Regions from separate parts of the Vibrio chagasii genome, predicted to be linked through region 1. Evidence: predicted binding sites of a transcription regulator. Region 1 holds the regulator's gene; each other region holds the start of a gene.
What was found. The regulator PurR, encoded in region 1, represses purine synthesis genes. The targets are predictions, from matches to a motif close to TNANGNAAACGTTTNCNTNA.

Region 1 (2,279 bases):
ACTCAAGACGAACTTGACCACTACCACTCTGTTGAAATTCGTTCTTTCTTAACTGGTTTAGGCGAAAATGAAACTCTAAAGCCTGCTATTGATAAGTTAGTTGATGCCCTGAACCGCCTACAAACTCGCGAAGATGCACAACTAGAACTGTCTGCTGACTTTTGCGACCTTTTCCTAAAGACAGATAAGCATGGCGCCCTTCCTTATGCTTCAATGTACATCGGTGAAACTGGCCTATTAAACGATATACCAGCGAAAGAGATGGAAGAGATCATGGCTAAGCACAACCTAGTGGTTAACCAAGATCTAAAAGAACCAGCAGACCACATCGCTATCGAACTCGACTTCTTAGGTAACCTAATCATTCGTTCTAATGAAACAGAATCAGAAGAAGTACTAGAAAAATCGTTCGAAGTTCAGCAACAATTTATCGAGCAACAGCTATTAACTTGGATCCCGAAATTCAACGTTAAGTGTCACGATGTTGATGAATTCGGTTTCTACGCTGCTGTATCTTCTCTGCTAATGGCTTTCTGTCAATTAGATGCTCAATATTTAGCTGGTGAATAAGCTTAACTGATGACTAGGTAAATAAATTCCGTAGAATGTGACAATTCACCCGGATTTCTGGGTGAATTGTATTGCGAGTATTTTCTAGTCAGTCTAGAATTGTGACCGCAAACGATAAAATATGAAACATTCACGAAATGCTATGCTTATTAAGTTCAGAGCATTTCGGTGTTAAAACAAGCCGCTCACTAGCGGTTTTTTGTTTTTTAACACTTTAGTACCCAAAGAGCCCTACAAATTTAAGCTCTTAGTTAGGTAGCTTAACGGCTACTTCACTCCGTACTTTGGGGAAAGTAGCTTCTAATAGGATAAAACCATGGCCACTATAAAAGATGTCGCTCGCTTAGCAGGCGTATCAACCACAACCGTTTCTCACGTAATCAACAAAACACGCTTTGTTGCAGAAGCGACTCAAGAAAAAGTAAATAAAGCGGTAGACGAATTAAACTATGCACCAAGTGCTGTTGCTCGTAGTTTGAAGTGTAATTCAACACGAACCATCGGCATGCTAGTGACTCAATCAACCAACCTATTCTTCTCAGAAGTTATCGATGGTGTTGAGAGCTACTGCTACCGTCAAGGTTACACTTTGATCCTGTGTAACACGGGTGGTATCTATGAGAAGCAACGTGACTACATTCGAATGCTTGCAGAGAAACGTGTAGATGGCATCTTGGTTATGTGTTCAGACCTAACTGAAGAACTGAGAGAGATGTTAGACCGTCACGCTGACATCCCTAAAGTAGTCATGGACTGGGGCCCGGAGAGTTCTCAAGCAGATAAGATCATCGATAACTCTGAAGAAGGTGGCTACCTAGCGACTAAATACCTAATCGACCGCGGTCACTCAAAGATTGCTTGTTTAAGTGGCCACTTAGACAAAGCGGCGTGTGTGGAGCGTATCGCTGGTTACAAGCGCGCTTTGGAAGAAGCTAACATTACTGCAAATGACGACATGATCATCGAAGGTAACTTTGAGTGTGATACTGCCGTTCTAGCCGCTGACAAAATTGTTGAGATGGAAGATCGCCCGACAGCTGTATTCTGTTTCAACGATACCATGGCACTAGGCTTGATGAGCCGCCTACAGCAGAAAGGCATCTGTATCCCTGAAGATATCTCTATCATTGGCTACGATAACATCGAACTGGCTGAGTACTTCTCTCCACCATTGACTACCGTTCACCAACCGAAGCGCCGTGTCGGTAAGAACGCCTTCGAAATTCTGCTTGAGCGTATTAAAGACAAAGACCATGAAAAACGCGTCTTCGAAATGCACCCAGAAATTGTTGAACGTAGTACAGTTAAAACGTTAAATTAACTGATAAATTGAGTTTATTTTCATCAAGCGCACCTTTGGGTGCGTTTTTTTTATCAGCAACTAAAATAAACCTAGTTTCATATGATAAAGATCATTAATTGAAGCAACATCACACTTTGAAATAACAAGTGTGAGCCTCATTCAACAAAAACTTTATTCTATTCAATCAGTCACGCACAGGGCAAATCACTTGAAAAGGTGAGACGCAAAGCTTCCGGCCTAAACCACTCGTTGGTATGGTAGCGGGGTTACCGATGGCAAAATGCAGTAACTACTAATAATTTAGTAATTTACGGCTTATTGACAATGTAATTGCAACATTTTGCTAATCTCTCGGACCTGCTTATTTGGTGGCGTAGTTCAAATACACCGAGATAAATAACATGGA
Region 2 (2,279 bases), 1.5 Mb from region 1:
AAGGCCGATGTTCATCGCAGGACCACCTAGAACGATTAGGCTTGCACCTACTGGGATCTCTTTCTTCTGTACGTGCTCGTCACGGATGTTACCAAGACCACCAGCTAGCATGATTGGCTTGTGGTAACCACGTACTTCTTCACCTGCGTGAGAATTTACTTTCTCTTCGTAAGTACGGAAGTAACCTAGTAGGTTTGGACGACCAAATTCGTTGTTGAATGCCGCGCCACCAAGAGGACCTTCAAGCATGATATCCAATGCAGTAACGATACGGCTTGGCTTACCAAAATCTGTTTCCCAAGGTTGAACAAAGTTCGGGATCTTAAGGTTAGATACAGAGAACGCCACTAGACCTGCTTTTGGCTTACCACCTATACCTGTCGCGCCTTCATCACGGATTTCACCGCCTGAACCTGTCGATGCGCCCGGCCATGGAGAGATAGCCGTTGGGTGGTTGTGCGTTTCAACTTTCATCAAGATGTGTGTTTTCTCTTGGTGGTAGTTGTACTGACGAGTTTCTGGATCTGGGAAGAAGCGACCTACTTCAGAGCCCGTCATAACAGCTGCGTTATCTTTATAAGCAGACAGAACGTTATCAGGGGTCACTTCAAACGTATTCTTAATCATCTTGAACAATGATTTTTCTTGCTTAACGCCGTCGATAGTCCAATCAGCGTTGAAGATCTTGTGACGACAGTGCTCTGAGTTCGCTTGTGCAAACATCATTAGCTCGATATCAGTCGGGTTACGTTCAAGCTTAGTGACAAAGCTTTCAAGTAGGTAATCAATCTCATCTTCTGCAAGTGCAAGACCTAGGGTAACGTTTGCTTCTTCAAGCGCTTTACGACCGCCGGTAAGAAGATCAACTTCCGCATAAGGTGCTGGTTCTGCAACGGTGAACAATGCTGCTGCTGATTCGAAGTCAGTGAAAACCACTTCCATCATACGATCGTGAAGAATCGCTTTCAGCTCAACAAGTTGAAGCTCAGAAAGTTCAGAAGACGTTTCAATGTAGAAAGCCGTACCGCGCTCTAGGCGAGATACTTTCGCTAGGCCACAGTTATGTGCGATATCTGTAGATTTTGAAGACCAAGGAGAAATAGTACCTGGACGAGGTGTAGCAAGCAGCAATAAACCTTCAGGTTCATGCTCTTCAATCGTTGGACCGTAAGTCAGTAGCTTTTCTAGCTTCTCAACTTCAGACGCGTCTAGGTCTGCTGTTAAATCAGCAAAGTGGGCAAACTCAGCGTAAATACCTGTTACAGGTAAGCTTAATTCACGACAAAGCTCTAAAAGCTTGTTAACACGAAACTCAGATAGAGCTGGGGAGCCACGCAAAATTCTCATGTGCTTAGGTCTCTTATGCAGTTGATTAAGGTGATATTGGAATAAATTCAGTGGGTTAAAGGAAAAACCTAACTGTTTTCTTCGAAGCTATTCCCGAAGGTTTAAAAACCTATGCCGATCCCACCTCTTCAATGCGAGCGCATTATAAAGCATTTTTTTTTGTGACGTAACACCAAAAGCAACCGTTTGCGTGATTTTTTTCATGTTTCTGCGCAAATGCCAGTTTTGCTGTATTTATCACCACTTTTACCTCTGTTTAATCAAACCTGCTTTGCCAGCCTTGCGGGGTTTGGTATAAAGGGGCTTCCACTTTTCGAGATTTCATTTTGATGCCTAAATTTTCTCTCATCTTTTCGTCTAAGTTCTTTCTGCTAGTTATCGCTCTGTTTGGGCTAACTGCATGCCAGATTGAATCTGAACCTAAAAGTGTTCTTGAGCAGATACGAGAGCGCGGTGTGCTTCGTGTCGGAACTCTAAATAACCAACTCTCTTATTACATTGGTCCTGATGGCCCAGCTGGTCTCGATTACGAATTAGCTCGTGAGTTTGCACAAGAGCTGGGGGTGAAGCTTGAGGTTAAACCGGCTTACCGTCTATCCGGCCTATTCCCCGCCCTAAAGAAAGGCGAGATCGACCTAATCGCTACAGGGTTAACGCAAAACAACAAACTGACGCGAGCTTATCGTGCAGCGCCTGCTTATTACTACGTAAGCCAACAAGTGGTGTACAAAAAAGGCCAATGGCGTCCAAGAAACCTAGATCAACTGATCAAGTTTGAAAACGAACGCCAGGCTGAATTCATCAAAGCGCAAGCTGAATCAGAAGACGCGTCACCTAACGAGACTCTGACTCCCTCTTTGGTTGTGGTCAAAGACTCACACTTCGAACCAACACTTAAGCAATTACAGAACACGCACGATGACTTCATCTAC
Region 3 (2,279 bases), on a different replicon from region 1:
TTTGTTTCAACGTAGCGAGTTCTTGCTCTGAATCCTGTGGGAATCGGTTAATGGCAACAACAGTAGGCACGCCGTATTGCTTAACGTTGTTGATGTGCCATTTTAGGTTTTCGAAACCAGCAATTAGTGCATCTTGGTCATCACTGAAGATTGAATCTGTTAGTGGATTACCAGGTCTCAAGTCATATAAACCCGAGTTCGCCTTTAACCCACGCAATGTCGCAACAACTACCGCACAGTCGGGCTTCTTATTGGAAGCTTTCGCTTTGATATTGCATGCTTTTTCGAAGCCCATATCAGAACCAAAACCGCCTTCAGTCACCACAAAGTCACTCAGTTTTAGCGCAATCTTATCGGCAATAATTGATGAGTTGCCATGGGCGATGTTTGCGAATGGACCGGCGTGGATTAGGGTTGGAACGCCTTCAAGCGTTTGCATCAATGTCGGCTCAATGGAGTCTTTCATCGTCACTGTCATTGCACCAGCGACACCAAAGTCGTCTGCGGTTAAAGTTAGACCTTGATTATTGTAGGCAAGAACAACCCGACCAATACGTTGACGTAAGTCTTGAAGGTCATCGGCCAGTGCTAAAATAGCCATAAGCTCTGAGGCCGCTGAGATATCAAATCCGTCTTCGCGTTCATAACCGTTGATCGTTTTATCAGATTCGTTTTTACCCACCGTGATCATACGTAATGCGCGATCATTATGATCGAGTACACGTCTCCAAACAATTCTGCTGGAATCGATATCCAAGGCTTTCAAGCCAGAGCGCGCCTCAAAAGCTTCTAAGCCTTCACGTTGTTCGTGATAGAAACGTGCATCGATTGCTGCAGAGGCAAGGTTATGAGCGGCTGTTACGGCGTGAATGTCGCCAGTCAGGTGAAGGTTTAATTCGTCCATAGGCGCAACTTGAGAGTAACCACCGCCAGCAGCACCACCTTTAACACCGAATACTGGGCCCATTGAAGGCTGGCGAATACACGCCATTGCTGATTGGTTAATCTTGGCAAGCCCTTGCGCTAACCCGATGGTCGTTACTGTCTTACCTTCACCGAGTGGTGTGGGCGTAATCGCAGTCACAACAACCAGTTTTCCGTCAGGTTTCTCTGATAAGCGTTCAAGTGATTTGAGATACACCTTCGATTTATATTGCCCTAATGGCTGGTGTTCATTGTTTTGTAGGCCAGCGTGCTTGGCAACCTCACTGATGTTTTTAAGGGGAGTAGAGCGACAAATATCGATATCAGACTGCATATTTGATCCTTATATCAGAACCGAAAGGTGGTACGTAAACGTTTGCGTGGCGATGATACTGTATAAATTTGCTAAGTAAAGGCAAACCACAGGAATTATGTGCTGGAAGATAACAGATTTGAAGAGTCATTGCGCGAGATCAAATCTTCAATGAGCAAAATATTCGATTTGATTTTGCATTAAGTCCACACATTTACGCTGAATACAAAAAGGGCTGCATATCGCAGCCCTTTAAGATAGGAAAGGTAACTCACGTAATAAGTAACGTGGATTAACGATCCCAGTATGTTTCTTCTAAGCTATCTTCGCGTTCTGGTAATGCGCGAGAAAGGCGAGGAGAGTGCTGTGTTAATACTTCGTAACTTACGCGGTTTGCGTACTTACAAATTTGAGACAGTGAAGAGTACGTTAGACACGCGTGCTCGTGTTTCTCTGAGTTTGGTACGTTAACGAAGTGGTAGCTGTTTGCTGCCATGTCGTGTAACAGAGCTGAAAGTGCGCCATCACCAGCACCGTTAGTGTTCTTAATCTCTAATGGACCACCAAGGTATGGGCCAATGTGAGAGTACACTTTTACCGGGTTTTCACAGTCTTGTTTGCGCATTGCACGGCTGAATTCGTACTTGTTGAACTCAGGGATATGACCTGGCAATAGTGGAAGCGTAGTTTCGCGTTTGGCTAGCTCGTCTGTGTAACCTGCCATGTAAAGGCCGATTGGACCAGCAGTACACAGTACTAGGTCAACCCACTCTAGAGCTTTGTTCGCTGCAAGAAGTGGATCTTTTTCGCCTGTTAACGCTTCACCTTCGTCTTCATTCATCGCAACGATGGTCACGTTCTCCTTCAGGTATTCTTGCCACCATTCCGCATTACCTTCGATCACGTATTTTGTACCAAGCGTAAGAACAACTGGCACGTTATGCGCTTTTGCATACTCAATCGCTTTTTGTACCGCTTTTGGCATTGGATCTTCAGGGTTACCACGCATTAGGTATGAAGACACGACAAGCGCTGATGCTTT

Region 2: the regulator PurR is predicted to act here: its motif matches at 1,522-1,541, upstream of purL (phosphoribosylformylglycinamidine synthase).
Region 3: the regulator PurR is predicted to act here: its motif matches at 1,289-1,308, upstream of OCV52_RS17055 (formate--tetrahydrofolate ligase).

What each region holds. Positions count from the first base shown of each region.
Region 1 covers NZ_AP025465.1:2,220,942-2,223,220, forward strand. Annotated here, with positions in the region: gene torD (molecular chaperone TorD) at 1-570, shown strand, start outside; gene purR (HTH-type transcriptional repressor PurR) at 887-1,891, shown strand; cyclic di-GMP riboswitch class I at 2,062-2,147, shown strand; gene OCV52_RS10145 (TfoX/Sxy family DNA transformation protein) at 2,275-2,279, shown strand, end outside.
Region 2 covers NZ_AP025465.1:751,852-754,130, reverse strand. Annotated here, with positions in the region: gene purL (phosphoribosylformylglycinamidine synthase) at 1-1,347, opposite strand, end outside; gene mltF (membrane-bound lytic murein transglycosylase MltF) at 1,677-2,279, shown strand, end outside.
Region 3 covers NZ_AP025466.1:257,819-260,097, reverse strand. Annotated here, with positions in the region: gene OCV52_RS17055 (formate--tetrahydrofolate ligase) at 1-1,258, opposite strand, end outside; gene OCV52_RS17050 (inosine/guanosine kinase) at 1,530-2,279, opposite strand, start outside.